Regions from separate parts of the Arthrobacter sp. zg-Y877 genome, predicted to be linked through region 1. Evidence: predicted binding sites of a transcription regulator. Region 1 holds the regulator's gene; each other region holds the start of a gene.
What was found. Region 1 encodes HrcA, which represses chaperone genes, less so after heat shock. Its sites were predicted from a motif close to TTNGCACTCGNNNNNNNCGAGTGCNAA; they were not measured.

Region 1 (8,112 bases):
CCATCATGGAGCTGTGCCAGACCCGCCGCGGCGTCCTGGGCGGCATGGACTATCTCTCCGAGGACCGGGTGGAAATCCGGTACCGCCTGCCGCTGGCCGAGATCGTTTTCGACTTCTTCGACGTCCTCAAGTCCAAGACCCGCGGCTATGCCTCGCTGGACTGGAAGGCCGACGGCGAACAGGTCGCCGACCTGGTCAAGGTGGACATCCTGCTCCAGGGTGAACAGGTGGACGCGTTCAGCTCCATCACGCACAGGGACAAGGCGTACTCCTATGGCGTGATGATGACGGGCAAGCTGCGCGAACTGATTCCGCGCCAGCAGTTCGAGGTGCCTATCCAGGCGGCCATCGGCTCCCGGATCATCGCCCGCGAATCCATCCGCGCCATCCGCAAGGACGTGCTTGCCAAGTGCTACGGCGGCGACATCAGCCGTAAGCGCAAGCTGCTGGAAAAGCAGAAGGAAGGCAAGAAGCGGATGAAGATGGTCGGCCGTGTGGAGGTTCCCCAGGAAGCCTTCGTGGCCGCGCTTTCCTCCGACGAATCCAAGGACAAATCCAAGAAGTGACACCCAGCGCACTGCCCCTCGGGGACCCGGCACCCGCCGACGGTCTCCTCCCCGCGCAGGCCGCGGACGGCGCAGCGGAGCGGAACTTCGGACTCTATGTCCATATTCCGTTCTGCGCCGTCCGCTGCGGCTACTGCGATTTCAACACCTATACCGCCACGGAACTCGGCGGCGGAGCGGACCAGGCCGCCTACGGGGGTACGGCGGCACGGGAAGTCGTTTTCGCCGCGGACGCGCTGCGGCGCTCGGGCCTGCCGGAACGCCCAATGGGCACCGTCTTCTTCGGTGGCGGCACCCCCACGCTGCTCCCGGCTGAGGACCTGGCGCTGATCCTGCGCACCGCCGTCGACCAGTGGGGACTGGCCCCCGGCGCGGAGGTCACCACCGAAGCGAACCCGGACTCCGTCACTCCGCAGTCCCTGCAGCTGCTTGCCGATGCCGGTTTCACCCGGGTGTCCTTCGGTATGCAGTCCGCTGTGCCGCACGTGCTGGCGGTGCTCGACCGGACGCATACTCCCTCCCGTGTCCCGCAGGCCGTGCAGTGGGCGCGCGACGCCGGACTGCACGTCAGCGTGGACCTCATCTACGGGACCCCCGGCGAATCCATGGCCGACTGGCGGCAGTCGCTCGAAGAAGCACTGAGCTACGAGCCGGACCACATTTCCGCCTATGCCCTCATCATCGAGGAAGGCACCAAGCTTGCCGCCCGGATGCGCCGAGGCGAAGTGCCGCCGATTGACGACGACGACCACGCCGACAAGTACCTGCTGGCCGACGAACTGATGTCTGCCGCGGGACTGTCCTGGTACGAGGTCAGCAACTGGGCACGCACGCCCGCGGACCAGTGCCGGCACAACCTGGCCTATTGGCGCAGTGACGACTGGTGGGGCATTGGTCCCGGAGCCCACTCCCATGCGGGCGGGGTGCGCTGGTGGAACGCCAAGCATCCGACGGCCTATGCCCAGCGGATCGGGGCGGGGGAGTCGCCCGCCGTCGGGCGCGAAACCCTCGACGCCGATACCCGGTACGTGGAGGATGTGATGCTGCGCGTCCGGCTGGCCGAGGGCCTGGAGCTGTCGCGCCTGAAGGACTCCGGGCGGCTCGCCGTCGCGGGTCTGATTGCTGACGGACTGGTGGACCCTCAGGCTGCCTTCACGGGACGGGTCCTGCTGACCACAAAGGGCCGGCTGCTGGCCGACGCCGTAGTCCGGCGCCTGCTGCCGGACTAAGCTGCCCAACTGGGCTGCCCTGAAGGGCGGTGCCGGCTGCTCCGCCTACTTGATCCGGCGCAGGTTGAACGGGTAGCGGTAGGGCCGGCCGCGGTTGCACTCGATGCCCGCGATGACGGAGGACACGGCAACGTAGACCCAGATCAGGGCGTTGAGGACGGCGAAGAATCCACCTATAACGGGGATGAAGGACAGTGCCCAGACCGTCAGGGCAGCAATGCTGGGCGGAAGCGTGAAGTTCAGCGCCTCCTTGGATTCCTGGGCGGTGAACGGACCGCGGTCCCGGAACACCAGGTAAATGATCAGGGACGGAACAAAAGCGAGGATGCCGCCGAAGTGCGCCATGGTTGCCCACTGCCGGTCCTCGGACGCGGTCAGCGGCAGGGCATTTGCCGGAGCCCCCTGGTACACGGGACGGGGAACTCCGCTCCGTTCTTCCGGCCGGGGCTGGTGATTCTGGCGTGTGTTGGACACGGCGTATATTCCTTTTGGCTCATGGTGACACAGGGTCGGTCCGCTACTACGTATCCCTCAAGGGTACTGGCTTGGCCGCTTTGTCACGGAACGGCGGCACGCGGAGAGGCGGAGATCTCAGGCGGGAACGGTCAGGAAGTCAATGACTTCCTCCACCCGTCCCAGCAGCGACGGTTCCAGATCCGCATAGCTGTTCACCTGGCCCAGCAGCTTCTTCCAGCCCAGCGCGACGTCGGTATGGTCCCGGTGCGGCCACCCGAGTCCCTGCAGGATGCCGGTCTTCCAATCCAGGTGCCGGGGGACCACGGGCCAGGCGCTGCGGCCGATCACGGATGGCTTGATGGCCTGCCAGACATCCACGTACGGGTGGCCGACAATAAGCACGTTGCCACGCGCGCCGGGAGAGGTCATAGCCTCGGCGGCAATGCGGGATTCCTTGGATCCCGGCACGAGGTGGTCCACCAGGATCCCCAGCCGGCGGCCCGGCCCCGGGGCGAACTCGCGGACAGCGGAGTAGAGGTCATCCACGCCGTGGAGGGGCTCGACGACGATTCCCTCGACCCGCAGGTCATCGCCCCAGACCTTTTCCACCAGCTCGGCGTCGTGCTTGCCCTCCACCCAGATGCGGCTCGCCCGGGCAGTGCGGGCGCGCTGGTTGGCAACGCGTACCGAGCCCGACGCCGTGCGCGCCGCACCGGTCTTCGCTGCGGCCGGGGCGGCGGCCACCACTTCGACCGGCTCTCCCTCGAGCAGGAAACCAAAGCCGAGCTCGAAGGATTTTGTTTTGCCGCGGCGGTCTTCGAGCACCATCAGGTGCAGGCCGCCGGATTTCTCGACGCGCACCACTGCGCCTACCCAGCCGGTGGCAACATCCTCCACCACGAGGCCGGGTTCGGCGCCGACTTTACGCAGGGAGGTCCGGGCCGGTGCAGTGATGTCCTGCGGACCCCAGGAAAAGCTGGACACGGAAGTTGCCTCGCTTACGGAACTGGATCGGATGGATAACCGCAGCAGGCCACGGGTTCTCCAATGCTAGCAACGGTGGTGATCCGTATTAGACTTAGCACTTGGACAGTGCGAGTGCTAAGCCGGGTTCCAAGTCGATTGCCGAGTCGATTGCCGAGTAAATTTGCCAAGCCGATTGCCAAGCACCGTCTCCACCGTTTTAGGAGCCTGCCCAGCAGGCCGGTCAGCACAACGATCAATCCGACGATCAACAGGGAGGGAAAACCATGAGTGAGCCACGCAGACTCGAGGTCCTCCGCGCCATTGTTGAGGACTACGTCCATTCGCGTGAGCCCGTGGGCTCCAAGGCACTGGTGGAACGCCACCATTTGGGGGTTTCCTCCGCGACGATCCGCAATGACATGGCCGCCCTGGAGGAAGAGGGGCTCATTACCGCTCCGCATACTTCCGCCGGCAGGATCCCCACCGACAAGGGCTACCGCCTTTTCGTTGACCGCATCTCCGACGTCAAGCCCCTCTCTGCCCCCGAGCGCCGGGCCATCCAGTCCCTGCTGGAAGAGGCGGACGACCTCGATGACGTGATGGACCGCACGGTCCGCCTGCTGTCCCAGCTGACCAACCAAGTGGCCGTGGTGCAGTATCCGCACCTGGGCAATGCCAAGGTACGCCACATTGAATTTGTCCTGCTGGCACCGGCGCAGGTGCTGGTTGTCCTGATCTCGACCACGGGGCGGGTGGAACAGCGGGTGATGACGGTTCCCCAGCCGGTGACCGAACCGGACCTGATGGACCTGCGCCACCATTTCCTTTCCGCACTGGCAGGCAAACCCCTGAGCAGCATCACCAGCCAGCTGGCCAACGCCCTGGCCACCGTGCCGGCCGACCGCAGGCGCGTGGGAAACTCCCTGGGGCACTGCCTGGAGCAGCTTGCGGGCATCAACCGCGAGGACCGCATGGTGATGGCAGGGACCGCCAACCTGGCCCGCTCCACTGTAGACTTCCCGCTGACGATCGGTCCGGTGCTGGAAGCGCTCGAGGAACAAGTGGTGATGCTGCGGCTGCTGTCCGAGATGGAGCAGGATGCCCGCGGTGTCGCCGTTCGGATCGGACGGGAGAATCCGCACGGCGGGCTGTCGGAAGCCTCGGTGGTGGCAACCGGCTACGGTCCGGATGCCACGGCGAAGGTCGGCATCCTCGGCCCCACCCGCATGGACTATCCCACCACCATGGCCGCAGTGCGTGCCGTGGCGCGGTACCTGTCCCGGATACTGAACGACTAGCCCGGTCCCCAGCAGTTACGGACCTCCCCGCCGGGCAACCTGCGGGATTCCCAACTCCGCCTTCAAACGCTGAAGGTACGCAATACAGGAAAGCGATGTGCACGAGTGAGCGATCACTACCAGGTTCTGGGTGTCGGACGAGACGCCACCGGTGAAGAAATCAAGAAGGCGTACCGGAAGCTTGCCCGCAAGCTGCACCCCGACGTCAATAACGCCCCGGGCGCCTCGGATGAGTTCAAAGCCGTAACGCACGCCTACGAGGTTCTCTCCGATCCGGAAAAGCGGCGGATCTACGACACCACCGGTAACGAGAACGGCAACGACAACGGCTTTGGCGGCGGCGGGGGCTTCGGTGCCCAGGGCTTCGGCTTCCAGGACATCTTCGATACGTTCTTCGGCGGCGCCGCTCCGGGCGGCGGGCGTGGACCGGCATCGCGCAGCCGCCGTGGCCAGGATGCGCTCATCAATGTCCGCATCGACCTCAAGGACGCCGTCTTCGGCGTCAACAAGAAGATCGACGTCGACACCGCAGTGGTGTGCCCCACCTGCGACGGTTCCTGCTGCCAGCCCGGAACCTCGCCGCGCACCTGCGACATCTGCCACGGCACCGGCCAGGTCCAGCGGGCCGTGCGCTCCATCCTGGGCCAGGTCATGACCTCCGCACCCTGCGGAACCTGCAACGGTTTCGGCACCGTCATCCCCGATCCCTGCCACGAATGCTCCGGTGAAGGCCGCGTCCGCAACCGCCGCACCCTCACCATCAAGGTTCCCGCGGGCGTCGCCACCGGGACCCGGATCCAGCTCGGGGGACAGGGTGAAGCCGGGCTCGCCGGCGGTCCCGCCGGTGACCTTTACGTGGAGATCAGGGTCAATAACGACCCGACGTTCCTGCGCGAAGGCGATGACCTGCACGCCACGCTGACCGTGCCCATGACCGCGGCGGCCCTTGGCACCACTGTGACCCTGGAAACGTTCGACGGCGAACGGGACATCACGGTCAAGCCGGGCACCCAGTCCGGCGAGGTATCCGTGCTCAACGACCTGGGCGTCACGCACCTGCGCGGCCACGGCCGTGGAGACCTGCGCGTCCACCTGCACGTGGAGACCCCGCAGAAGCTGGACGCCGAACAGGAGGAGCTGCTGCGCAAGCTGGCCAAGCTGCGTGGCGAGGAGTACAGCGAGGGGCGGCTCAACAGCTCCGGTACCGGCGTCTTCGCGAAGCTGCGGGACCGGCTGGGCAACCTCTGAGATGACCAACCCCATCTTCTTCGGTGACCCGGTTCAGGTGGCTGCCGCCGGGACCGGAGATGTTTTCCGACTGGAAGGTCCGGAAGCCCGGCACGCTGTGTCGGTCAAACGGCTCGGCATCGGTGAGGACGTGGACGTGGTTGACGGTGCCGGCCGCCGGCTGACCGGTTCCGTGACGGATACCGGTGCCTCCGTGCTGGAACTGCGGGTGGCGGCGGTCCTCGAGGAACCGGCGCCGTCCGAACGGTTTCTCCTGGTTCAGGCCCTTGCCAAGGGGGACCGCGACGAGCAGGCAGTGGAAGCGGCCACCGAGCTGGGCGTGGATACGGTGATCCCGTGGCAGTCGGACCGCAGCATCGTCCGCTGGCGCGCCGAGAAGGCGGCAAAGGGGCAGGCGAAGTGGCAGGCGCTGACCACTGCCGCCGCCAAGCAGTCGCGGCGTTCCCGTATCCCCGGGGTCGAGCCGGTGCTGGACAGCAGGCAACTGGTGGACCGCCTCCAGGGCATCGACCTGGTCCTCGTCCTGCATGAGGAAGCCGACGCACCCCTGGCCGGGGCGCTGAGCGAATTGACCGGCCGCCGTGCCGATCCCGCAGACGGGACTGCGCCGGTGTCGATTGCCATTGTGGTGGGTCCCGAAGGCGGCATCAGCCCCGCGGAGCTGGACGCGATGCGCAGTGCCGGTGCCGTGGCGGTGAGGCTGGGACCGCATGTGCTGCGCTCTTCGACTGCCGGTCCCGCCGCGCTGGCGCTGCTGAACCAGCTGCTCGGGCGCTGGTAGGAGACACCGGCAGGCCGCGGGAACCGGGAGGGACCGGGGTTAGTCTTCCGGTGCCTCTGCGGGCAGGTCGACCTTGATGCGCTTGGAATCGCCTGCCGCCTCCTGGCCGTCGTAATACACCCGGAGGTTGTACTCACCGGGCGCCAGTTCAGCGGTGAAGCTGAATTCGCCGGTCTCGCCCTGCGCCTGTGCCAATTCCACCTGCCCCGAGGCCGCGGCGGCTGTGGACGGCCGCCCGTCCACGATGGGCTCGGCGCGCCAGCGCAGGCCGGCCTGCTGGGCGACTGCCGTGCCGCTCACCGTGAGGTCGCTGCTGCGCTCGTCGGATTCCTGCGGATCGATCACCCAGATCGGTGCGACCAGGGAGGGGTCCCGGCTGAGCGGTTTGTCGAGCGGCACGTGGCCGAATGCACGGTATCCCTCTTTTCCGTCCACGAGGATCACCACGCTGCTGACCTGTCCCACGGTGGTCAAGGCGGCGTTTGCTGCGGCAGCGGTGGCGGTGTACACCAGCTGCTGGACCGCACGGTAGGCCATGCCCGAGTCAAGGGAGCCCTTGAAAGCATCCGAGGAGATGTCCACGGTAATGACGTTCTTGCTGGAAATCGATGCGGTGACGCTCTCCGCTGCATGCCAGGGCGAGAAATAGTCCTTGTCCAGCGGCGTCTGGGCGGTCATGGCCTGGACGGCTTCGCCGATGGGGTCCCCGGCGTTGCTGGAGTGAAGGAACTCACGGTAAAGACTGACCGTTGAGTCGTTCAGTCCAAGCCAATACACCGGCATGAGCGTTGGTCCGGAGCTTGCCTCGGCCGGGGAAGGGACCGCCATCGGCGCTGCGGCGGAGGCGGCAGCGGCGTCGTAGTTGGAGGGCATGGTGATGGTGGGATTCTCCGCCAGGACACCGCAGCCCCCCAGTCCGAGGGCGGATGCGGCCACGAGGGAGGCGGCCAGTAAACGTTTGCTGCGGAGCCCTTGAAGGGAGGACATTCCGCGGTTGGCTGGGGCGTCCATCTATCCTTCCGGGGCGTCGTGAAAAAGGTACGTGTTCAACCTTTGCACAGGTAGTCGGGGCTACCCGTGCAGGTAAGCGGCCCGTGCCCGGACTGAAACACGATTGAGACACCACCGTTGCGGACCCGAGATAAATCGGTTGCCGCACCGCGCGCCGGTGAGTGCATCAAGTAAGATTTAGGTGTCGGGCGGGAGTGCGTCCATGCGGGACGTGCGCACGCCGCGAAGGAAATAAACATCTCGGCCGGGGCGTTTGCCTTGGCGGGAGAGGTAACCGGGCTCCAACCGGGTTTCACCGCCCGATGCGGAAACAAGACTCTATAAGGGGCGATGAAAGGCCTGAAAAGGCCGTCTATATGACCGAATCTTCAATGGAAATCGGCACCATACGGCTGGATAACCAGACCATAGTCTTTGACTCCACCGAACATATGGTCCAGTCGCTGGGTGCGAATGACGAGGCACTCAGGATCATTGAGACGGCCAATCCCGAGGTGACCCTGATGGTGCGCGGGAACGAGCTCTCAGTCTCCGGTCCCGCCGCCGAGGTGGAGCAG
Region 2 (8,112 bases), on a different contig from region 1:
GCGGTGTGCGCAGAAGCTGCCCTTGGCGGTGAAGCGGTGTTACCGGCGGCCGTAGTTCGGCGCCTCGGCCGTCATCATGATGTCGTGCGGGTGGGATTCCTTCAGGCCGGCCGGTGTGATCCGGACGAACTTGCCCTTGGCCTTGAGCTCGGGAATAGTGCGTGCGCCGGTGTAGAACATGGTCTGGCGCAGGCCGCCCACCAGCTGGTGCGCCACGGCGGACAGCGGGCCGCGGTAGGGCACCTGGCCCTCGATGCCTTCCGGAATCAGCTTCTCGTCACTGGGGACGTCGGCCTGGAAGTAACGGTCCTTGGAGTAGGAGGTGTTCTTGCCCCGGGACTGCATGGCTCCGAGCGAGCCCATGCCGCGGTAGGACTTGAACTGCTTGCCGTTGACGAAGACCAGGTCGCCCGGGCTTTCCGCCGAACCGGCGAGCAGGCCGCCGAGCATCACGGTGTCGGCGCCGGCCACGATGGCCTTGCCGATGTCGCCCGAGTACTGCAGTCCGCCGTCGGCGATCAGCGGAACACCGGCGGGGATGGCTGCCTTGGAGGCTTCGTAGATCGCGGTGATCTGCGGAACGCCCACACCGGCAACCACACGGGTGGTGCAGATGGAACCGGGTCCAACGCCTACCTTGATGGCGTCGGCGCCGGCGTCGATCAGTGCCTGGGCGCCCTCACGGGTGGCTGCCTGGCCGCCGATGATGTCAACGTGCGCGGCGGCGGGGTCCTTCTTGAGGCGGGCGATCATTTCCAGCACGCCGGCGCTGTGGCCGTTGGCTGTGTCGACGACGAGGATGTCGACGCCGGCCTCGACCATGGACATGGCCCGCTCGTAGCCGTCGCCGAAGAAGCCGATGGCCGCACCGACACGCAGCCGGCCCTCGTCGTCCTTGGTCGCCAGCGGGTACTGCTCGGCCTTGTCGAAGTCCTTGACGGTGATGAGGCCCTGCAGCTTGCCGGCGTCGTCCACCAGCGGCAGCTTCTCGATCCGGTTCTTGCCCAGCAGCTCCATGGTCTCTTCGGCGCTGATGCCGACCCGGCCGGTGATGAGCGGCATGCGGGTCATGACCTCTTCGACCTTGCGGTTCGGGTAGTCCGAACGGGGAATGAAGCGGGTGTCGCGGTTGGTAACAATGCCCAGCAGCGTGTTGTCCGCGTCAACCACCGGCAGCCCGGAGACCCGGAAATGCGCGCAGAGGTCGTCGAGTTCCAACAACGTGGCGTCGGGGGAAATCGTCACCGGGTTGGTGATCATGCCGGATTCACTGCGCTTGACCCGGTCAACGTGTTCGGCCTGGTCGGCGATCGAAAGGTTGCGGTGGATGACGCCGAGGCCGCCCTGGCGGGCCATGGCGATCGCCATCCGGGATTCGGTCACGGTGTCCATCGCGGCAGAGAGCAGCGGGGTCTGAACCGTGATGCGTTTGGACAGCCGTGAGCTGGTGTCGGCTTCGGAAGGGATAACATCCGTGGGGCCGGGCAGCAGGAGGACGTCGTCGTAGGTCAGGCCGACGAAGCCGAACGGATCATGTTCTGGGTACTGCTGGCTCAAAGCTGCGCCTCTTTCGGGGGGACGAGAGGAAGGAGAAGGCCCATTTTAGCCTGCACCTATCGTAAAACGAAAGGGCGCCTACCCCTATTCCATCCCGAAGGTATTCACCGCCTGTGAGAGACGCCACGGGAAATGCACAAGGCCCCGCTTCCGGAAGCAGTTTCCGGAAGACGGGGCCCAGGATGCGTTCCGCACTGATATGTGCGGTCAGCGGTTAGTGCTGGCGGCCGGAGCCTTCATCCTCTTCGGCGGGCTTCTCCACCACGAGGGCTTCGGTGGTGAGCACCAGCGAAGCGATCGAGGCGGCGTTGCGCAGTGCCGAACGGGTGACCTTGACCGGGTCGATGATGCCGGCGGCAATCAGGTCTTCGTATTCGCCGGTGGCGGCGTTGAAGCCGTTGTTGACTTCCAGCTCGCCGACCTTGGCAACGACGACCATGCCTTCGGAACCTGCGTTCTCGGCGATCCAGCGCAGCGGCTGGGCCAGTGCACGGCGGACCAGGCCGACGGCGGTGGCGGCGTCGCCTTCCAGCTTCGTCACCTCCGGATCGGTGTCCAGTGCGCGGGCAGCGTGGACCAGTGCGGAACCGCCGCCGGCCACGATGCCTTCTTCGAGTGCGGCACGGGTGGAGGAAACAGCATCTTCGATGCGGTGCTTCTTTTCCTTCAGTTCCACCTCGGTTGCCGCACCGACGCGGATGACGCCGATGCCGCCGGACAGCTTGGCCAGGCGCTCCTGCAGCTTCTCGCGGTCCCAGTCCGAATCGGTGCGCTCGATCTCGGCGCGGATCTGTGCCACGCGGTCGGCGACGTCGGCTTCGGAGCCGGTGCCGTCAACGATGGTGGTGTTGTCCTTGGTGACCGTGATGCGGCGGGCGGAGCCCAGCACCTCAAGGCCAACCTGGTCCAGCTTCAGGCCGAGGTCGGGGCTGACCACCTGTGCGCCGGTGAGGGTCGCGATGTCCTGCATCATGGCCTTGCGGCGGTCACCGAAGCCCGGCGCCTTCACAGCGACGACGTTCAGGGTGCCGCGGATCTTGTTGACCACCAGGGTGGACAGGGCTTCCCCGTCGACGTCTTCGGCAATGATGAACAGCGGCTTCGAGGTCTGCAGCGCCTTTTCCAGCAGCGGCAGGAACTCGGCAACGGAGGAAATCTTGCCGGAGTTGATCAGGATCAGTGCGTCTTCGAGGACGGCTTCCTGGCGCTCCGGATCGGTGACGAAGTACGGCGAGAGGTAACCCTTGTCGAACTGCATGCCTTCGGTGATGGCCAGCTCGGTCTGCGTCGAGGAAGACTCCTCGATCGTGATCACGCCGTCCTTGCCGACCGTGTCGAACGCCTGGGCCAGCAGTTCGCCGATCTCGGTGCTCTGTGCGGAGATTGCGGCAACGTGGGCAACCTGGTTGCCTTCAACTTCCTTCGCGTTCTCCAGCAGGCGCTTGGCAACGGCGTCCACGGACACCTCGATGCCGCGCTTGAGCTGCCCGGGGGCAGCACCGGCTGCTACGTTGCGCAGGCCTTCCTTGACCAGCGCCTGGGCCAGCACGGTGGCCGTGGTGGTGCCGTCGCCGGCGACGTCGTTGGTCTTGGTGGCTACTTCCTTGGCCAGCTGTGCGCCGAGGTTCTCGTAGGGATCCTCCAGCTCAACTTCGCGGGCGATCGTGACGCCGTCGTTGGTGATGGTGGGAGCGCCCCAGGTCTTGGCCAGGACGACGTTGCGGCCGCGCGGGCCGAGGGTCACCTTGACGGTGTTGGCGAGCTTATCGACGCCGGCTTCGAGCGAGCGGCGGGCGGAGTCATTGAACTCCAACTGCTTTGCCATGTGTGTGTCCTTTCCGACAACTACATCTGCATCAGAAAACCCCGGCCAGAATCTTGGCCGGGGTTTTCCAGGGGAACTACTTTACGACGACGGCCAGCACGTCGCGGGCGGAGAGAACCAGGTATTCCTGGCCGCTGTGCTTGACTTCGGTTCCGCCGTACTTGGAGTAAATGACTACGTCGCCTTCGGCAACGTCAACCGGGATGCGGTTGCCGTTGTCGTCAACGCGGCCGGGTCCAACTGCAACTACTTCACCCTCCTGGGGCTTTTCCTTTGCAGTGTCCGGGATCACGAGGCCGGAAGCAGTGGTCTGCTCGGCTTCCAGCGGGCGGACAACAATACGATCCTCAAGGGGCTTAATAGAGACCGACACTCGGGCTCTCCTTTGCGTAGTTTCTAACGGAATGGGGCCGTTGGTCTGGCGCTGGCCGTCGTCGCGGTGCCGGTTCGCGCTTTCCCTTCGGGAGTTAGCACCCTCACGTGCGGAGTGCTAACTCAGACTTTATGCAACGGTTAGCACTCGGTCAAGGCGAGTGCCAGCGAGTAGCGCAAACAGCGGGGCCCTTCCCTACCTGCCGGGGCGCCCCCGACGAAGGGGGATTTGCTTAGGTTTACCTCACCGGGATAGTTTTCATCTGCGCGCACCATTAGAAAACATTTCTGTGACCTAATCCCCGGATAGGCACATCGACTCTCACCGGAGCCCCCATGATCATCAAGTCCCGCCTGCTGGCCGGAACCGCCCTTGTGTCCCTCCTTGCGCTCAGCGCCTGCTCCACCGAAGCAGCAGACGCCAATGCCGACGCCGAGTCGACCCAGGCCTCGACGGTGACGGTCGAGCACGCACAGGGAAGCACCGACGTACCGGTGAACCCGGAGACCGTCTACACGTTCGACCTCGGTGCCCTCGACACGATGGATGCCCTCGACATTGACGTCGACGGCGTGCCCGCCGCCAATTTCCCCGAGAGCCTGTCCCAGTACGGTGCCGAGGAGATCACGAAGATCGGCAGCATGAAGGAGCCGGACTTCGAGGCGATTAACGCCGGCGCCCCCGACCTGATCATCATTTCCGGCCGGGTTGCCGACTCCTATGAGGAACTGAGCAAGATTGCTCCCACGATTGACCTGAGCGTCGACAACGCCGATGCCTGGAACTCCTTCAAGAAGAACACCCAGACCCTGGGCAGCATCTTCGATAAGGAAGATCTGGTCGAAGAAAAGCTGGATGCCCTCGAGGGCAAGGTCGAGGACACCAAGGAACTGGCGGCCGACGCCGGCAACGGCCTGATTGTGATGACCAGCGGCGGGGAAATGACTGCCTACGGCGCCGGTTCGCGCTTCGGCATCATCCACGACGTCCTCGGCGTGACACCCGCAGCCGAGGTCAAGTCCGAAGGAACCCACGGCGAATCGGTTTCCTTCAACTACATTGCAGACACCAATCCGGACCACCTGTTCGTGATCGACCGCGACGTTGCCGTCGGCACCTCCGGTGAAGCCGCCTCCGCAGTGCTGGACAACGAGCTGGTCAAGAGCACCAACGCTTCCCGGAACGGCAAGATCGTTCCGCTGGATTCCGCCAGCTGGTACCTGGTCGGATACGGCCTGAACAACGTGGACACCATGGTTAACACCGTCCACGACGCTCTCTAACCGCACCTCTGCGCTCCGCTGCCCGGAACCTGCCGTTCCGGGCAGCGGAGGAACTGGATATCCCCATGACGGTCCCCTCCACGCCGGCGCCTGCACCGGCTCCTGCCTCCGCCGCCGCTCCCCCGGAACGGCGGCGCTTTGTGCGTTCAACCGCCGCGCTGGTACTGGGGGTCTGCGCCGTCGTCGTGCTGGCCGCCGTCAGCCTTTTCGTAGGGGTTGGAGACCTGTCCCTGGCCTCGCTGCTGGCCGGGGATCCCACCACGGCCATGCTGTTCTGGGTCAGCCAGCTCCCCCGCACGCTGAGTATTGTCCTGGCGGGCATGGCCCTGAGCGTGGCCGGCCTGATTATGCAGCTGATGGCCCGGAACAAGTTTGTGGAACCGTCCACCGTCGGGACGGTGGAATCGGCACAGCTGGGAATCCTCGCGGTGACCGTGCTGCTGCCGGGCGCGTCCATGTTCCTGAAGATGTCCACAGCCTCCGTCTTTGCCGCCGCCGGAACCGCCCTCTTCCTGCTTATCCTGCGCCGGATCCCGCTGCGCAACACCCTGATCGTTCCGCTCGTGGGCATCATGCTCGGCGGCGTGATTTCCGCCGTCACCACCTTCTTTGCCTACCGCACGGACCTGCTGCAAACCCTGAACAGCTGGATGATCGGGGATTTCTCCGGCGTCCTGCGCGGCCGATATGAGCTGCTCTGGATCGTGGGGGCCCTGACGGTGATCGGCTACCTCGCGGCGGACCGGTTTACCGTCGCGGGCATGGGGCAGGACTTCACCACCAACCTCGGGTTGAACTACAACCGGGTGATGGCCCTTGGGCTCGTCATCGTCTCCCTGATCAGCGCCGTCGTCGTGGTCAGCGTTGGTTCCATCCCCTTCCTCGGGCTGATTGTGCCCAACCTGGTGTCCCTGCTGATCGGCGACAATGTCCGCCGGGCGGTGCCCTGGGTCGCCGTCTTCGGAGCGGGCTTCGTCCTGCTGTGCGACATCATCGGGCGCACCATCCGCTACCCGTATGAAATCCCGGTGGGTGTTGTGGTCTCCGCCGTCGGCAGCGTCATCTTCCTGTACCTCCTCCTGCGTAAGCGCGGTTCCCATGCCTGACACCTCCACCAGCGCGCTGCCCGCTGCACTCACCCAGCACCGCGGCCGGCCGGTCCGGACCGTCCCCGCAAAGTTCTGGATTATCGCCCTCGGGATCACCGCGGCCGCTTTGGTTGCGGTTTTTATGACCATTGAGCTGCGCGGCAACCTCGGCTATGCGCTGCCCCGGCGGGCCGTCAAGGTCGGGTCCATGATCCTGGTGGCCTACGCCGTGGGTGTCTCCACGGTCCTGTTCCAGACAGTCACCGCCAACCGGATCCTGACGCCGTCGATCATGGGCTTTGATGCCCTGTATGTGCTGATCCAGACCGTCCTCGTGTTTGCCCTGGGCGGTGGGACGCTGCTGTCCCTCGGCGCTCCGGTGCGGTTCTGCGTGGAAGTGCTCCTGATGGTGGGTTTCTCCTTCCTGCTGTACCGCTGGCTGTTTACCGGCGGCGGGAAGTCCCTGCACCTGATGCTGCTGGTGGGGATTGTCTTCGGCACCATGTTCCGCGGCTTCTCCTCGCTGCTGCAGCGGCTGATCGACCCGAGCGAGTTCATCATCCTGCAGGACCTGTTCTTCGCCAGCTTCAACAATGTCGATGCGGCCCTGCTGGGCTATTCAGCGGCCGCCGTCGCGGTAGTCAGCGCCGTTGCCTGGCGGATGCGCCATTCCTTCGATGTCCTGGCCCTGGGCCGCGAAACCGCTGTGAACCTGGGCGTGGACCACAAACGGGCAGTCACCGCCACGCTGATCATCTGCTCCGTGCTCGTCGCAGTGTCCACCGCGCTCGTGGGTCCCGTGACCTTCTTCGGCCTGCTGGTGGCCTCGCTGGCCTACCAGCTCTGCACCAAGTTCCGGCACGCCGCGGTGCTGCCGATCGCCGTCCTGCTGGGAATCATCGCCCTGGTGGGCGGGCAGCTGGTGCTGGAACGGATTTTCGACTTCGACACGGCCCTGAGCATTGTCATCGAGTTCGTCGGCGGCATCGTGTTCCTCATCCTGCTGCTGAGGGGTTCGGTCCGATGACTGAGTCCCGCCTGCGCCATCCGAAAGGCCCTGCCTCATGATTTCCGTCAACGGCGCCACCAAGCGCTACTCCTCCGCCGTCGTCGTGGACGGGGTGAGCTGCGAGATCAAGGAAGGCGGCATCACCTCGATCATCGGACCCAACGGCGCGGGCAAGTCGACACTGCTCTCCATGATCAGCCGCCTGCTGCCTCTGGATTCCGGCACGGTCACCGTGGACGGGCTCGACGTCGTTTCCACCCCGGGCCGGGACCTGGCGCGGAAGATGGCGATCCTGCGCCAGGACAACCAGCTCACCGTCCGGCTGACGGTCCGCGACCTCGTGGGCTTCGGCCGCTACCCGCACAACGGCGGCCGCCCCGGCCCTGACGACAAAGTCCGCATTGACCAGGCCATGGCCTACCTGGACCTGTCCGAGCTGGCGGACAGGTTCGTGGACGAACTCTCCGGCGGACAGCGCCAGCGGGCGTTCATTGCGATGGTGCTGGCGCAGGACACGGATTACCTGCTGCTCGACGAGCCGCTGAACAACCTGGATATGAAGCACTCGGTGGAAATGATGCGGCTGCTGCGCCGGCTCACCGACGATTTCGGGAAGACCGTGGTCCTGGTCATCCACGACATCAACTTCGCCTCCTGCTATTCGGATGACATCATCGCGATGCGCGAGGGCCGCCTGATCCATCAGGGGCCGCCGGCCCGGATCATGCAGCCCGCGGTCCTGCGGGACATCTACGACATTGATATCCGCATTGAGGAAATCGACGGCAACCGGATCGGCGTCTACTTCGCCTGACGGTCCTGCCGAGGCCACCCGGGGGGCTGTTTGGCCATCCCGGCCCGGCCACAGGCAGAATCTGTACTGCCCGGGGGGGCAGTATGGGCCTGGTGCATTGTGCCGTGCTGTCCGGCACTCCTAGGTTGGAATCCGTCGCACTTTTGCGGCCCTTCGGGGAAGG
Region 3 (8,112 bases), on a different contig from region 1:
TCCGGAGAATGATTGATCGCCGAAAAGGTGGCCGGGGTATCTTGACCGCGCGGGCGGCCGTGGAATTGCTCCGTCCCGGCGTGGACTCTCCGCCGGAATCACGCCTGCGTCTCCTCATCCACAACGCAGGCCTGCCGGAGCCAGAGGTCAATCAGTGGATTGCCGGACCAGACGGCAGGGCCATCTCCCGTCCCGACCTGCAGTACCGGCGGCTGCGGATCGCCTTGGAGTACGAGGGTGAACACCATCTGCTGGATCCGGCCCAGTGGCATCGGGACATTGAGCGGGATGACCGGCTGCGCCAAGTGGGATGGGTGGTCCTGCGCTTCACGAAGAAGCATCTCCGGCAGGAGAACGCGCCCGCAACGGTGGAGAAGATCCGCAGGACGCTTTTGGACCGGGGATGGCGTCCCGGACAGTCCGTCTGACCATCGAGAGTGCAGTAGTTACCGTTTTTCGTCGGAAAATCGGTAACTACTGCACTCTCGATCCCGGATTCGGAAACTACTGCACTTTCGTTTGTTACTCGCGGCCCGGGAGCGCCAATTGCTGAGGGCATAAACTTCTCGCAGGGCCCCACGGCCTGCGCGCACCGATCATCGACCACTTGGAGTGTCAGTTGTGAGCAATCCCGTCCCCGACCGTGTTCCCATCCGCCGGGCGCTGATCTCGGTGTACAACAAGACCGGCCTGACGGAGCTGGCGCGGGGCCTCGCTGCGGCCGGCGTCAGCATCGTGTCCACCGGCTCCACCGCGAAGCAGATTGCGGCCGCCGGCATCGCCGTCACCGAGGTTTCGGAAGTCACCGGTTTCGCCGAATGCCTGGACGGACGGGTCAAGACGCTGCACCCCCGGGTCCATGCCGGAATCCTGGCCGACCGACGCCGCGAAGACCACGTGGCCCAGCTGGAGGAGATGGGCATCGAACCCTTCGACCTCGTGGTGGTAAACCTTTACCCCTTCGTGGAGACCGTCCGCTCGGGTGCAGACCAGGACGAAGTCGTGGAACAGATCGATATCGGCGGACCGTCAATGGTCCGTGCCGCCGCGAAGAACCACCCCTCGGTGGCCGTGGTGGTGGATCCGGGCAAGTACTCCGACGTTGTCACTGCCGCAGCCGAGGGCGGGTTCGATCTCACGGAACGACGCCGGCTGGCCGCCGAAGCGTTCGCCCACACCGCCGCCTATGACACAGCCGTCGCCACCTGGACGGCTGAGCAGTTCGGGGACGGAACGGATGCAGCCAGCACCTGGCCTGCCTACACCGGCCTGGCCCTGGAACGCGCAGAGGTGCTGCGCTACGGCGAAAACCCGCACCAGGACGCCGCGCTCTATGTGGACAAGGCTGCCCGGCCCGGCGTCGCCCAGGCCGACCAGCTGCACGGCAAGGCCATGTCCTACAACAACTACGTGGACGCCGACGCCGCCCTGCGGGCCGCCTTCGATTTCACCGAGCCGGCCGTCGCCGTCGTGAAGCACGCCAACCCGTGCGGCATAGCGGTTGCCTCCGCCGACGCCGCGGACCCGATTGCCGACGCACATGCCAAGGCCCACGCCTGCGATCCGGTTTCGGCCTTCGGTGGGGTGATCGCCGCCAACCGCACCGTGACGGCCGGCATGGCGCAGACCGTGAAGGACATCTTCACGGAAGTGGTGATTGCGCCGGACTTCGAGCCGGAAGCCGTGGACATCCTGTCGGCCAAGAAGAACATCCGCCTGCTGGCGCTGCCGGACGGCTATGGACGCAGCGACACCGAATTCCGCCAGGTCTCGGGCGGCGTCCTGCTCCAGAAGGCAGACCGGCTGCAGGCCGAAGGCGATGACCCTGCACACTGGACCCTTGCCGCGGGCGAAGCAGCGGACGACGCCACCCTGGCCGACCTTGCCTTTGCCTGGACCGCCGTGCGCGCAGCCAAGTCCAACGCCATCCTGCTGGCGAAGAACGGTGCCGCCGTGGGTGTGGGAATGGGACAGGTGAACCGGGTGGATTCCTGCCGGCTCGCTGTCGAACGCGCCAATACCCTTGGCGGGGCCGGCGACGACCGTGCGCGCGGCTCCGTGGCCGCATCCGATGCGTTCTTCCCCTTCGCCGACGGACTGCAGATCCTCGCCGACGCCGGCGTCCGCGCCGTCGTGCAGCCCGGCGGGTCCATCCGGGACAACGAAGTGATTGAAGCGGCAGCCGCCGCCGGCATCACCATGTACTTCACCGGAGCGCGGCACTTCTTCCACTGACGCAGACCCCGTCGTGGACGGCGGGAACAGAGGGGCGGTACGGGTAATCCGCCGTCCCTCTGTTTAGGGTGCGGATAGTGGGCTGTGGCATAGTTGGACTCAAATAAAAGCCAAAAAGACGGGTTCCGTCATGCCACAAGACATGCTCCGGTGCCCACCAACACACAAGGAGACCGTGTGGCTGAGAAAATTAAGGTTGTGGGCTCTGTAGTAGAGCTCGACGGCGACGAGATGACCCGCATCATCTGGCAGTTCATCAAGGATCGCCTGATCAACCCGTACCTGGACGTCGACCTGAAGTACTACGACCTCTCCATCCAGAACCGCGACGCAACTGATGACCAGGTCACCATTGATGCCGCCAACGCCATCAAGGAACACGGCGTCGGCGTCAAGTGCGCCACCATCACCCCCGACGAAGCACGCGTCGAGGAATTCGGCCTGAAGAAGATGTGGGTCTCCCCGAACGGAACCATCCGCAACATCCTCGGTGGTGTGGTCTTCCGCGAACCGATCATCATCTCCAACATCCCGCGCCTGGTCCCGGGCTGGAACAAGCCGATCATCATCGGCCGCCACGCCCACGGCGACCAGTACAAGGCCACGAACTTCAAGGTTCCCGGTGCCGGCACCCTGACGCTGACCTACACGCCTGCCGACGGCAGCGAAGAAATCAAGCAGCAGGTTGTTACGTACAACGAAGATGGCGGCGTCGCCATGGGTATGTACAACTTCAACGATTCCATCAAGGACTTCGCCCGCGCGTCCTTCGCCTATGGCCTGCAGCGCAACTACCCGGTGTACCTCTCCACCAAGAACACGATCCTGAAGGCCTACGACGGCCAGTTCAAGGACCTGTTCCAGGAAGTCTTCGACGCCGAGTTCAAGGACCAGTTCGAAGCAGCCGGCCTCACGTATGAGCACCGCCTGATCGACGACATGGTTGCCTCCGCGATGAAGTGGGAAGGCGGCTACGTCTGGGCCTGCAAGAACTACGACGGCGACGTCCAGTCCGACACCGTGGCACAGGGCTTCGGCTCGCTGGGCCTGATGACCTCCGTGCTGATGACCCCGGACGGCAAGACCGTTGAGGCCGAAGCCGCACACGGTACGGTCACCCGCCACTACCGCCAGCACCAGCAGGGCAAGCCCACCTCCACGAACCCGATCGCCTCGATCTTCGCGTGGACCCGTGGCCTGATGCACCGCGGCAAGCTGGACAACACCCCCGAGGTCATCCGCTTCGCCGAGACCCTTGAAGACGTAGTCATCAAGACGGTCGAATCCGGCAAGATGACCAAGGACCTGGCACTGCTGGTCGGACCGGACCAGCCGTACCTGACCACCGAAGATTTCCTCGCCGCACTGGACGAGAACCTCAAGGCCCGACTGGGCTCCGAGGTTGCCGCCTAAGCGGTAGTTTCTTCACCACGACGACGGCGCGCTGTCCCTTCCGGGGCGGCGCGCCGTCGTCGTTTCCCCGGGGGTGTGGTCCGCGGTGTTAAGCGGGGGCGTAACAAATAGCGCCGTTGCGGTGCCGGTGCCACGATGTGGGGATGTCGAACTCCGTCACAGCGCAGCCCTCCGCGAAGAACGCGGGAGCCCGCAGCGCCCGCATAGCGGTCACCGTGTTCCCGCTGCTGATTGTTGCCGGGGGAACGGTGGCCCTGTTCTTCCCGCAGCCCTTCACCGGCCTGTCCGCCTTTATCAACCCGGGACTGATGCTCATTATGTTCGGGATGGGGTTGACCCTGACCCTGCCGGACTTCGCGCTGGTGGTCCGGCAGCCGCTGCCCGTTCTGCTGGGCGTAGTGGCGCAGTATGTGATCATGCCGCTGCTGGGCTTCGGGATCGCCTGGGCGCTCCAGCTCAGCCCCGAACTGGCCGCCGGCGTGATCCTGGTCGGCTGCGCACCGGGCGGCACGGCGTCGAACGTCGTGACGTACCTGGCCCGGGGCAACGTGGCCCTGTCCGTCGCCATGACCTCTGTCTCCACGCTGCTGGCACCCCTGCTGACCCCGATGCTCGCGCTGTGGCTTGCCGGGCGGTACATGGCGGTCGACGCCGGTTCCATGGCCTTGTCGATCGTTCAAATCGTGCTGATTCCGGTTGTGCTTGGTCTGGTGATCCGGTATCTCGTGCCGCGGCTGGTGGACCGGGTCCTTCCCGTCCTGCCGTGGATCTCGGTTGTGGCGATTACGTTCGTGGTGATTGCAGTCGTCTCCGGAAGTGCCGAAGCCATCTTCACGGCCGGCTGGCTGATCCTGCTGGCTGTGGTGCTGCACAACGGACTGGGACTGGGCCTGGGGTACGGTGCCGCGAAACTCTTCCGCCAGCCGATTCCCTCCCGGCGGACCATGGCCATCGAGGTCGGTATGCAGAACTCAGGACTGGCGGCGGGACTGGCCAAGCAGTACTTCGCTCCCGAGGCAGCCCTGCCGGCAGCGGTGTTCTCGGTCTGGCACAACGTCTCCGGGGCGCTGATGGCCGCCATCTGGCAGCGGCGGCCCTCGGCCTGACCGGTCCGCCGGGAATCCCGGCGGACATGCTGCAGACCCTGGGCACGCCGCAGGCCCCGGGACATTCCGTCCCGGGGCCTGCAGGTGTTTCGCCTGGCCTCAGCTAGATCAGTGGCGTCAGCTAGATCAGTGGCGTCAGCTGAATACCGCCGTCAGCTAGATGCCGGCGCCGTGGTCGCCCGAGGACGCCGGCCCGCTGGAACCACCCGAGCCGGATGACGCGGAACCGCTGCCGCCGGATGAACCGGATCCCGATGAACCGGAGCCGCTGCCGCCGGAAGAGGACACCGAGGCCGGCTCAGAAGACGACTGGCCGGAAATGGTGCTGCTGTCCTTGTAGGTGGCGGACACTTCGATCTTGCGCGGCTTGGAGCGTTCGCTCACCGGGATGAACACGCTCAGCACGCCGTTCTCGTACTTGGCGGAAATGGAATCAATATCGATGCCCTGCCCAAGGTTCAGCTGACGCAGGAAGCTGCCGCTCTCCCGTTCCCGGGTCAGCCACGTCACGCCTTCGGTGGTGTGGATGGTCCGCTCGGCCCGGATAGTGAGCAGCTGTCCGTCCACGTCCACATCCACCGACCCGGGGTCGATTCCCGGAAGGTCCGCGTTGAGGATGTAGTGGTCGCCTTCGCGGAACAGGTCGATCGGCATCAGCCGCAGCCGCTGCCTCGGGTCAAGGAGCGCACCTGCCATCCGGTCCAGCTCACGGAATGGATCAAACTTCATCGCCATGGTCATCAACTCCTGTTGCACCGGTCCCCACCGGGGTACCGGAGGTTGGAATACCGCTGTGGAAAAGGGTCGATAAAGGTTGAGTCAGCCGAACTCAACGATGCAAAAAACGCTAGCACTCGCCGGTTTTGACTGCTAGATCACAGTCCGAATCCGCTGCCTGGCTGCCCCACTTTTCTTTGGCGCGTTTTCGTCGCCGGGCGGCTTCCTCCGGCAGAATCAGCTTCCTTCGTCAGACGATCGGCCAGGAATGCACCGCCGCATTGCTGTGCATGTTCTCCCAGTAGAGCCGGGAGAGCTCGGTCAGGGCCGCGGGGCGGCTAAGACCCGAGTCCTCGAGCCTGTGCAGCGTAGCGATCTGCCACGCCGCACCGTTCTGCTCGGTGCGGGCACGCTCGGTCACCACATCCAGGTAGCGGTCGATCAGCGACGAATCCACCTTCAGTTCCCTCAGTCCCTCCGCAGCCTGCGGAATCAGGTGGCGCACAAGGAGCTCCGCCACCGGAATCTCACCGGTCCCCGGCCAGTACACGGTTGCTTCCAGTCCGTACCGGGCGCAGTTCAGGAAGTTATCCGACGCCGTCTTGAAGGCCATGCGGCTCCAGAGTGGCCGGTCCGCGGTGCGGAGGTACTCGAGCAGTCCGTAGTAGAACGCCGCGTTGGCCACCACGTCCAGGACGGAAGGGCCAGCCGGCAGAACCCGGTTTTCCAGGCGTAGGTTTGGTGCTCCGGAGCCGGGGTCGTAGATAGGGCGGTTCCAGCGGTAGACCGTGCCGTTGTGGAGGCGCAGTTCGGGCAGCAGTGGAGCACCGGCCGGGGTCGCTTCCGAGCCGTTGCCCGAGAGCTCCGGCAGGAGGGCAGGGAAAAAGCGCACGTTCTCTTCGAAGAGATCGAAGATCGAGGTAATCCACCGTTCGCCGAACCAGACCCGCGGGCGTACTCCCTGGTTCCGCATCTCCGGCGGCCGGGTATCGATGGCCTGCTTGAAGAGTTCTATCCGAGTTTCGTGCCAGAGCAGATGCTCCATGAAGACAGGCGAATTTGCGGCCAGGGCAACCTGTGGCCCGGCGATCATCTGCGCCGCGTTCCAGGCCGGTGCAAACTGCTCCGGAGAGACCTCCAGATGCAGCTGGACCGAGGTGCAGGCGGCCTCGGGGGCGATGTTCTGGGCGTAGAAGGACAGCGGCTCCGGGCCGGAGAGGTCCACCAGGACGTCTTCCCCGCGGGCCTGGAGGACCGAGGTGTTCAGGGCGGCATAGCGCTGCCCGCTGCTGAGCCATGCCCAGCCGTCCATAAAATCCGGAGTCAGCGTGGGGAGGATTCCCACCATCATGATGTCTGCAGCTTCCTGCGCGGCCCGCTCGTCGGCCCGGTTCAGCTGCAGCCGCAGGCTGTCCTCGAGCTCCTTCAACCCGAACTGGCCCACCGACATGGCGGGGTGGTTCATTTCGATGTTGAAGGCGCCGATTTCGGTCTGGAAGGCCGGATCGGCGATCCGCTCAAGGACAGCCTTATTGCGCAGGGCGGGGGAGAAGTCGCGGTTGGTCAGGTTCAGCTCGAGTTCCAGGCCAATGCTTGCGGTGTCCGCAAACTGGGCGGTGGAAAGGTAATGAGCGAAGTGGTCAAGGTTTTCCAGCAAACGCTGCCGGTAAGCCGTCCGCTGCGCCCGGCTGAAGGTCCTGCTCGTGACTTCCGCACCCATGGTCGGCTACTTCTTCTTCAAGCCCTTGAGGACGCGGGCAGGCCGCTGCATTTCACCATGCTGCGCGCCCATCACGATCACTGCACCGGAAAGGGCGGGGATGCTCCACTGCAGGACTTTCAGCTGGAGCTGCGCCGATTTCAGTTCCTTAGAGGCATCCTCCCGGGGTTCCGTGGCCCCTTGGCTGCCCTCGCCGGAGAGCTTTCCAACCTTCCCGCCCAGGATCCCCGAATAGAGTGTGACCACAGCCGCGAGAACGGTAACCGCCGTTTTGTACACGGTGAGGCGGCCGACGCCCTCCTGCTCGGAAACCCGGACCTTGTTGTCTCCGATGAGGGCGAGTCCTGACAGGAAGTGCAGGCCGATCGCTGCCGCCTGTACCGGGGCCCACTTCTTCCAGCCCAGTGCGGAAAGCCGCGCTCTCTCGGTGGGGTCCTTCGCTGCCGCTGCCGCACCGTTGAGGCCGACAGCGCCCATCAGGGAACCTCCGAACCAAGCTGCAGCCGTTAGGTCGTGGACAGAGCGTGTTAGTGCCGCCATGGTGATGCTCCTGTGGTTTGGAGACCAGTGCTGCATTCAGTACCGGATATCCGGCAGCGAACAGGGGTCGTCGGGTCTCATCTGATCGGTGCAAAAAGAAAACCACGCACAGAATCCAATAGCAAGGGCGCTTATAATTCTAACACGCTACACATTCGTAACTAAGTGTGCTTATTATCGATGCACGGAACATCCGATCTTGATCAGCAGTTGCAATGACGAAAGAGAGCGATGATGACAGAGAACTTCACCCCGCGTGACGGAAGCCATGCCGCATCCGGTGCCAGCAGCGCCGGCGATTCGACGGCTTCGGCAAAGGCCGATGCCGCCAAGCAGCAGGCAGGCGATATCGCCCAGCAGGCCAAGGGCAACGCCGCTCAG

Region 2: the regulator HrcA is predicted to act here: its motif matches at 3,896-3,922, upstream of groES (co-chaperone GroES).
Region 3: the regulator HrcA is predicted to act here: its motif matches at 5,602-5,628, upstream of QNO03_RS09105 (Hsp20/alpha crystallin family protein).

The regions. Positions count from the first base shown of each region.
Region 1 covers NZ_JAUCPU010000001.1:579,302-587,413, reverse strand. Annotated here, with positions in the region: gene lepA (translation elongation factor 4) at 1-566, shown strand, start outside; gene hemW (radical SAM family heme chaperone HemW) at 563-1,795, shown strand; gene QNO03_RS02715 (DUF4870 domain-containing protein) at 1,841-2,269, opposite strand; gene QNO03_RS02710 (DUF3097 domain-containing protein) at 2,387-3,235, opposite strand; gene hrcA (heat-inducible transcriptional repressor HrcA) at 3,502-4,515, shown strand; gene dnaJ (molecular chaperone DnaJ) at 4,621-5,763, shown strand; gene QNO03_RS02695 (16S rRNA (uracil(1498)-N(3))-methyltransferase) at 5,765-6,544, shown strand; gene QNO03_RS02690 (GerMN domain-containing protein) at 6,584-7,555, opposite strand; gene QNO03_RS02685 (PhoH family protein) at 7,927-8,112, shown strand, end outside.
Region 2 covers NZ_JAUCPU010000002.1:367,754-375,865, forward strand. Annotated here, with positions in the region: gene guaB (IMP dehydrogenase) at 40-1,557, opposite strand; gene groL (chaperonin GroEL) at 1,772-3,382, opposite strand; gene groES (co-chaperone GroES) at 3,459-3,755, opposite strand; gene QNO03_RS05785 (siderophore ABC transporter substrate-binding protein) at 4,091-5,038, shown strand; gene QNO03_RS05790 (ABC transporter permease) at 5,104-6,144, shown strand; gene QNO03_RS05795 (iron chelate uptake ABC transporter family permease subunit) at 6,137-7,153, shown strand; gene QNO03_RS05800 (iron ABC transporter ATP-binding protein) at 7,191-7,949, shown strand.
Region 3 covers NZ_JAUCPU010000003.1:352,037-360,148, reverse strand. Annotated here, with positions in the region: gene QNO03_RS09125 (endonuclease domain-containing protein) at 42-428, shown strand; gene purH (bifunctional phosphoribosylaminoimidazolecarboxamide formyltransferase/IMP cyclohydrolase) at 622-2,235, shown strand; gene QNO03_RS09115 (NADP-dependent isocitrate dehydrogenase) at 2,413-3,648, shown strand; gene QNO03_RS09110 (bile acid:sodium symporter family protein) at 3,792-4,754, shown strand; gene QNO03_RS09105 (Hsp20/alpha crystallin family protein) at 4,911-5,489, opposite strand; gene QNO03_RS09100 (glutamate-cysteine ligase family protein) at 5,722-7,191, opposite strand; gene QNO03_RS09095 (hypothetical protein) at 7,198-7,731, opposite strand; gene QNO03_RS09090 (hypothetical protein) at 7,966-8,112, shown strand, end outside.